2 regions of the Pseudoalteromonas 'SMAR' genome follow, and region 1 is predicted to be linked to the other one. Evidence: riboswitches for the same ligand, from Rfam matches in the RefSeq annotation. Region 1 holds a riboswitch; the other holds the start of a gene.
The links. A riboswitch is a leader RNA that binds a small molecule or an ion and turns the genes downstream of it on or off. The one in region 1 is predicted to bind lysine.

Region 1 (3,420 bases):
CTCAAAGCCTAGTAGTTGCGCTAACGGATCTAGCGAGTGCGACAACATCCAGCCAGCCACGATGGAATAGAAACTCAGCATCACTACAGCACCTGCCAAACCAATGTAACCGGCACTGGCACCCACTTTGGGGGCGCGTTCACGCCATGCTGTTTTTAAGGCTTTCACCGGGTTTGCTTGAGCCTGATGTCCGAGATAAAGTTCGGTGTATAACGCTGGGAGCGCCAACAAAAAGATCACCGCAAAATACACCAACAAAAACGCCCCACCACCGTGGTTGGCGGCCTGTGTCGGAAAGCCCCAAATATTACCCAGTCCAACAGCCGCACCTGCAGCTGCCAATACAAAGCCAAGCCGGCTTTGAAATCCATCGCGCGTTTGAGCCATGTTCGTCTTCAATCATTATTTTTGTAGAGGCCAGATTATACGTACTTGTGGTAAAAATGCGAGTACGGCAGCGCGGTGCAAAATACCAATCCGCATTAATACTTGCTCAATTTGAGGGAGCAAACTCGACGCTAACTGCGTTAAAAATTTCTCATTTAGAGCAACTAAATAGCAAAATTTTGTCTTGTTATCGACGGAATTTTCTTGCCTCAAGTAGACCACTTAATTAAGCGAATTGGTATAAAGGCCCGGCAACAACGAATTGAGTACGTCTTTATTGCTGCACCTTGGTCTTTTTTAAGCCACCTCTAACAAACGCGCATGAATAGACTGCACCACTTGATCCGATTCTTGCTGCTCCACTAAGAAACAGAGATTATGTTTACTGGCACCATGGCAAATTAAGCGGATATTGAAATCCGATAACACATCCATCAAATTCAGTTCGCATTGTTTTAATTGGATTTCAGAGCCAATCATCGCCACTAAAGTCAGGTTATTTTCAACACTGACGTGACAGAATTGGCTCAACTCATCGAGGCAGGCTTGCTCGAGCTCTGGACGCGATGCATTGGGAGCGTTGTCTAGCGTTAACGCTACACTGATCTCGGAGGTAGTGACTAAATCAACGGAAATGTTGTAGTTACTTAAAATGGTAAATATCCGCGCCAAAAAGCCGCTTGCCAACAGCATTTCGGGGCTTTTTAAGGTTAGCAAGATCTGATTCTTTCGCTGCGTTACTGCGCGAATACCAGCTTGAGCCGTTTTTTCTTTTTCAATCCAAGTGCCACCAGACAGAGGGTCGCGGCTCGAACCCACAAATACTGCAATGCCTTTACGGCTGGCAGGCAATATAGTGGCGGGGTGAAGTACTTTAGCACCAAAGGTCGCCATTTCTGCCGCTTCATCAAAGCTCAAACGTGCAATGGGTTTGGCGTTAACACATAACCTTGGATCGGTACTGAAGATCCCCACCACATCCGTCCAGATATGCACACTGGATGCATCAATTGCTTCTGCCAACAAGGCTGCACTGTAATCTGAACCACCTCGGCCTAAGGTGGTAGTTTGGCCATAAGGATCACTGCCAATAAATCCCTGAGTCACTTGCACCTGCTGTGGTAGTCGCGTCACAAGGTGAGCTTGCGCAGCACTGCGAGTGGCTGCGATGTCTGGCTCTGCTTTACCAAATTGAGTATCGGTTTTCAGTACTTGACGAACATCAAACCGCCCTGCGTCTACTTGGTTGTCTCGTAACACTTGGGTGAACAAATAAGATGAAAAACGCTCACCAAAACTCAGCATTTCATCGCATTGCTGCTTGCTAAGTGCTGGTAAACTGGCTAGCGCTTCAAACTCAGTAAAGGTTTGCTGGTACCCTGTGGCCAAATCGACATCTAAATTGAGTTCATCGATAATCGCTTGCTGAATGGCCGCCACGGCTGCCACCGTTGCCTCACGCTCAACTTGGTTTTGCTTTTGTTGCGTTAAGCTTACTAAATGGTTGGTGACACCGGCACAAGCGCTCACCACCACCACTCTAACATTTGGGTTGTCACGAACAATGTGGGCACACCGTGACATGGCCTCAAAGTCAGCAACACTGGTTCCACCAAACTTAGCAACAACGTACTGCGAATTCATTTTATCTCCTCTCGACCACAACTTAGGTCTAAATTCATAAGGAGAACTTGGCATGGGATTTCTTAAACGTGGGTAGTTGAAATGTCCTTTGCCAGAAGCTCTCCACCACTATGGTGACAGTTCCGAGGATTCAGCCCCGTAAACCGAAAAAGCCCTATGACGAACAGTGCTTCTCCTCGGCGATAGCTTCCCTCATTGATGCTCAACGGTCTCGTCACCTCACATCAACTACCTAAGTATCGCGCCTCTTCTGTTTATTTTGCCTTTTACTTTATGAATAAAAGCAAAACAGCCCACATTTGATGTGGGCTGTAAGGAAATTATCTTTTAGCCGTCTAGGTGTCAAGCTTTTTGTGTAAAACTCACCTACAACATTTGTCCGGCGAAATAGGCTCCAGCATAGCCAACCGTATAAGCGAACAATAAGTAGACACCCATTCTTAAGTAACTGGTAAAGGTTAAGGCTTTCACCTTACTCATGGCAATGATCCCAGCAGCCGAGCCAATAATTAACATGGAGCCACCAACCCCGGTGGCATAGGTAAAGGTTAACCATTGGCCTGGTGTCATGGCGATATCGGCTTTGAGTAAGGCCGCAGTTAAGGGCACATTATCGACTGCTGCACTCATTAAGCCCACCAGATAGTTGGCATATTCCGGTGCCAAATATTGATAAAGCTCGGTAAAGCGCGCCAGCACCCCAACCTCTTTTAATGCCCCAACTAATAACAGGACACCCACAAAAAACAATAGGGTGTCGTATTCAATTTCGCGAATGTAATCAATAATTTTTTTGTTGACGTCCTTTTTGCGCATTAGAAACTGCGCCGTCAAAAACATTAACGACAAACCAAACAAGAAGGTGAGCATGGGTGGTACTTGATATTGCACGCTCAAAAACAGCGTCGCAAATATGGTGGAGATAAAGATCAGCGCAATGGTAATGTCTGTTTTTTCAATCCGTCGCGTGGCAACTTTTTCGAAGGTGATCTGTTCGCGCATACCAATCGACAGCATAAACGCTAACGTCAACACACTGAGCATCGCTGGCAGTATAAGTAGCAGCAAATCAGGAATGCTGACCTTATTGGCTAAGAAAATCATTAAGGTTGTCACATCTCCTGTGATCAAGGACACCCCCCCAGAATTCACACTAAACACGATAAGTGTGGCGTACTTAATCAACTTTTTTGGATCTAACTTCAACGACATCACCACCGCCAAAGAAATCAGTGTTGCGGTAATATTGTCCGATATCGATGAAAAAACGAACGCAAAGGCCCCCACTAAAAACATTAACTTGCGTTCGCTGATGTGGGTTGGCATGATCCGGTGGACAATATTTTGGATAAAGCCTTTGGAATTTAAGTACGCCACAAAGGTCATTGC
Region 2 (3,420 bases), on a different contig from region 1:
GTGGTTATTTTTTTCAGCAAGTCATCAGGCTGCAACGGCTTAAACACATGAGCCGTTGCACCTAATTGATACACTCTTTCAAGATCAGTAAGGTTAGTGTTCGCCGTCACCACCAAAATCGGCACTTGCTGATCGCGCTCACGCAGTTTTTCCGTTGCTTCAAAGCCGTCCATCACCGGCATATTCAAGTCCATTAACACTAAATCAAAGGCTTCGCTGTCATACACTTCCAGCGCCAATGCACCATGCTCTACATGCTGTATCGACTGCGTCAACGGTTGTAACATACTTTCAATCACCTTGGCATTAAGGACATTGTCTTCCACCAACAACACCCTTAATGGAGCTGTTGAAGACGCCGCAGTAGGCGTACTTGACTCCTCGCAAAGCTCAATAGGCATGAGCAGCAAAGCTCGGGTGCCCATTGGCTTTATTTTGCTAAACCTCAAGCTGCCACCCAAAGCTGTCACCAACAACCGACAACGCTTCAAACCAAGTTGTGAACCTTGAAAATTATCTGACTCATCAGCTTCTTGTAAGCTCACGTAATCAAACCCCGGACCACTGTCATCAATGATGATTTCTAGCATCGGTTGCTGCTCGATGTAGATTAAATCAGCCACGACTTGAATCTTACCCTGCTCGGTAAACTTAATGGCATTGGTGATTAACTCGTTCAACAGCCAATTTATGCGCTTGTAATCACAGTAACAGGGCATATAGAGCGTTTTACTAATGGCCATATTAAACGCCAATGACTTTTGATGTGCCGACAAGCGATAAGCAGCGCAGGCAACCTTGAGTTCAGTGCCAAGCTCCACTTGTTGGCGTTCAGGTACAATTTCGTGCATCGACAAATGGTTAAAATCTTCAATGGAGTAAAGTAAGTTATCTAGCTGTTGACTGGCATCTCTAACATGTTGCAAGTGCCGCTCATCTTTTTCTTGCCAGTAAGCATCTAGGTAACCTTGCACCGCTTGCAGTGGCGTTCGCAGCTCATGGCTGACACGCGATAAGAAGCGTGACTTTGCTTTTAATGCCGCATCGGCCAACTCACGAGACTCTTCTAGCCCGGTGAGCGTGGCTTCAATTTTCTGGCGCATCGGCCTAAAAATAAACCGGGCTTCCAAAGCCAGAAGTAGCAGCCCCAGTAACCAAAGTGCTATTTCTATGCTTCTCACCTGCTCTGTTTTTTCTTCCGCATAGCCTTCAAATAAGCTCACGGCACGGTTTAAGTCAGGCAAAAGTTGCTGTGACTGCGTGCGGATGGCCTGTGCTAACTCGCTGTTCGGATCCTCTAAAAAGGCTCTAGTGGCTTGAATAAATTGCACAGAGCGCTGAGCTAAGTTGACCGGTGAATCGAAGTACAACCTCTGCAACTGGGCATTCAGGTAGGGGTACTCAGCGCCGCTCGACTGAGTGAGAAATTGATGATTTCCCTCAAACTTTAGCAAGGCCGCCATCAGCTCACGGTGCTGCACTTTGTTTGGTTCGCTGCTGAATAACGCAATACGTTGCGAGAGCATGCGCTGCATCCCGGCAATGTTGATGACATGAGCATCTGCACTTTGTTGCCGTAACAGAAACTGCATTAGTAACATTGCAATGGTTAATAAAACAGCCATTGCCAGTAATGCGCCAGTGTATTTTAAACGAACATTATGCCCTATCGACATCTTCTTATAATCACCATCATGCAGAACGGCTAAAACTAAAGTGTAGCTGAGCCAGTTAATAAATACAGCAAAATACTTGACACCTAGACGGCCATAGTGGTTCAATGCGCGCTCACCCTATTTGCATAGTTTGTAGCCATGGCTGCAAACTTAGGGCTGGAAGAGGTGCGTTATTCAGGTAACTAAGTGAAGGAGAGCAAACTCCGTTGCAACTTAGTGAGGGGAATAAACGCCGAGAGATTAGTTAATTTGCGATAACTAATTTCGGGCGACTGGGCTGAATCCCAGCGACTGTCACCAACACATTTGGTGGAGAGCTTCTGGTCTTAAAAAATAAGGCCCGTTGCCTTATCTATTTTTAAGTCCATTGCTCTTCGAATTTTAACGGTTCGAAGTTTGGACATACCCGCCTAAACTCCGAACATGATTTAAGTTCGGTAGAGATGAAATCACAATTCAACTTATCTGACTATCCGTTATGGACGGCTTTAGTAACGCCTTTTGACGCGCAGGACCAGGTCGATTATGACGCCTTAGCGCAACTGGTGCGTGAACAACAAGACGCTGGTAACGGTATTTTGTTACTCGGCAGTACTGGCGAGGGCTTAGCATTAAGCCAAGCAGAACAACAAGGTATCGTCGAGTTTGTCTGCCAGCAACCCCACACCACTCCCCTTATGGTGGCCGTAGGTGGTAGTAACCTTGAGCAACAGCTTGCTTGGGTAGAGTTTTGTAACCAGCAACCCATTGACGCCTTATTACTGGGCTCGCCGATTTACGCCAAACCCGGTGAAGTTGGCCTTACACACTGGTTTACCACACTGTTAGATGCCAGTGACAACCCTTGCATGATCTACAATGTTCCAGGGCGCAGCGCCGTAGCCATTGCTCCTAAGGTGCTGGCGAGACTTGCCCAGCACCCTAACCTTTGGGCACTAAAAGAAGCCAGTGGTGATATTTCGGCATTTGAAGCATTTCGCCAAGCCGCCCCAAAGGTGCAGATTTACAGTGGCGATGATGCCTTAATACCTTATTTTGCCCAAGCCGGTGCCGCAGGGCTGGTTTCAGTTGCCGCCAACGCTTGGCCACAGCAAACCGCGGAATACGTTAGACGCGCTTTAAGCGGTACTTCGGTAAACTTGTTTACCATCTGGTCTGAGGCGGCAAGTAGCCTATTTGCCGTGGCCAACCCCATCCCTGTTAAAGTTCTGATGCACCTGCAAGGGAAGCTGTCCAGCCCGAACTTGCGTCCACCATTGACCCATTTAGAACTCCCAGAGACCACCGCGCTGAGCCGCGCAAACGAATCAATTTTAGCTTGGAATTAAGGTAGTAAAGATGAGCTGGTTAACTCTTTTAGATAATTTAGAATCAGGAACCGTGCGTGCAGCAACGCAAGATGAGCATGGTCAATGGCACGCCAATATCACCGTAAAAGAAGGCATTCTGGAAGCCTTCCGCAATGGCGTCAACACGGAATATCCCGGCGGCTTCGTCGATAAAGATAACCTTGCTCCGCAAGGCTTTGCAGCCGATGCTGGCGTGCGCATGGTGCCAGGCGGTAGCAGTGTTAGACGCGGCGCCTATGTCGCACCAGGAACCATTATTATGCCTCCCGCCTATGTCAATATCGGTGCCTACATCGATGCCGGTACTATGGTGGACAGTCATGCCTTAGTAGGCTCTTGCGCACAGATTGGTAAGAATGTGCACCTCAGTGCTGCCGTACAAGTAGGTGGCGTAT

Region 2: another riboswitch for lysine. It lies ahead of dapA (4-hydroxy-tetrahydrodipicolinate synthase); the one in region 1 lies ahead of lysC (lysine-sensitive aspartokinase 3).

Annotation. Positions count from the first base shown of each region.
Region 1 covers NZ_JBLWMW010000003.1:84,842-88,261, forward strand. The annotation lists gene ACNKW2_RS02475 (sodium-dependent transporter) at 1-387, opposite strand, end outside; gene lysC (lysine-sensitive aspartokinase 3) at 685-2,031, opposite strand; lysine riboswitch at 2,119-2,289, opposite strand; gene nhaD (sodium:proton antiporter NhaD) at 2,398-3,420, opposite strand, start outside.
Region 2 covers NZ_JBLWMW010000015.1:61,249-64,668, forward strand. The annotation lists gene ACNKW2_RS08450 (response regulator) at 1-1,781, opposite strand, end outside; lysine riboswitch at 1,829-2,004, shown strand; gene dapA (4-hydroxy-tetrahydrodipicolinate synthase) at 2,120-3,004, shown strand; gene ACNKW2_RS08460 (2,3,4,5-tetrahydropyridine-2,6-dicarboxylate N-succinyltransferase) at 3,015-3,420, shown strand, end outside.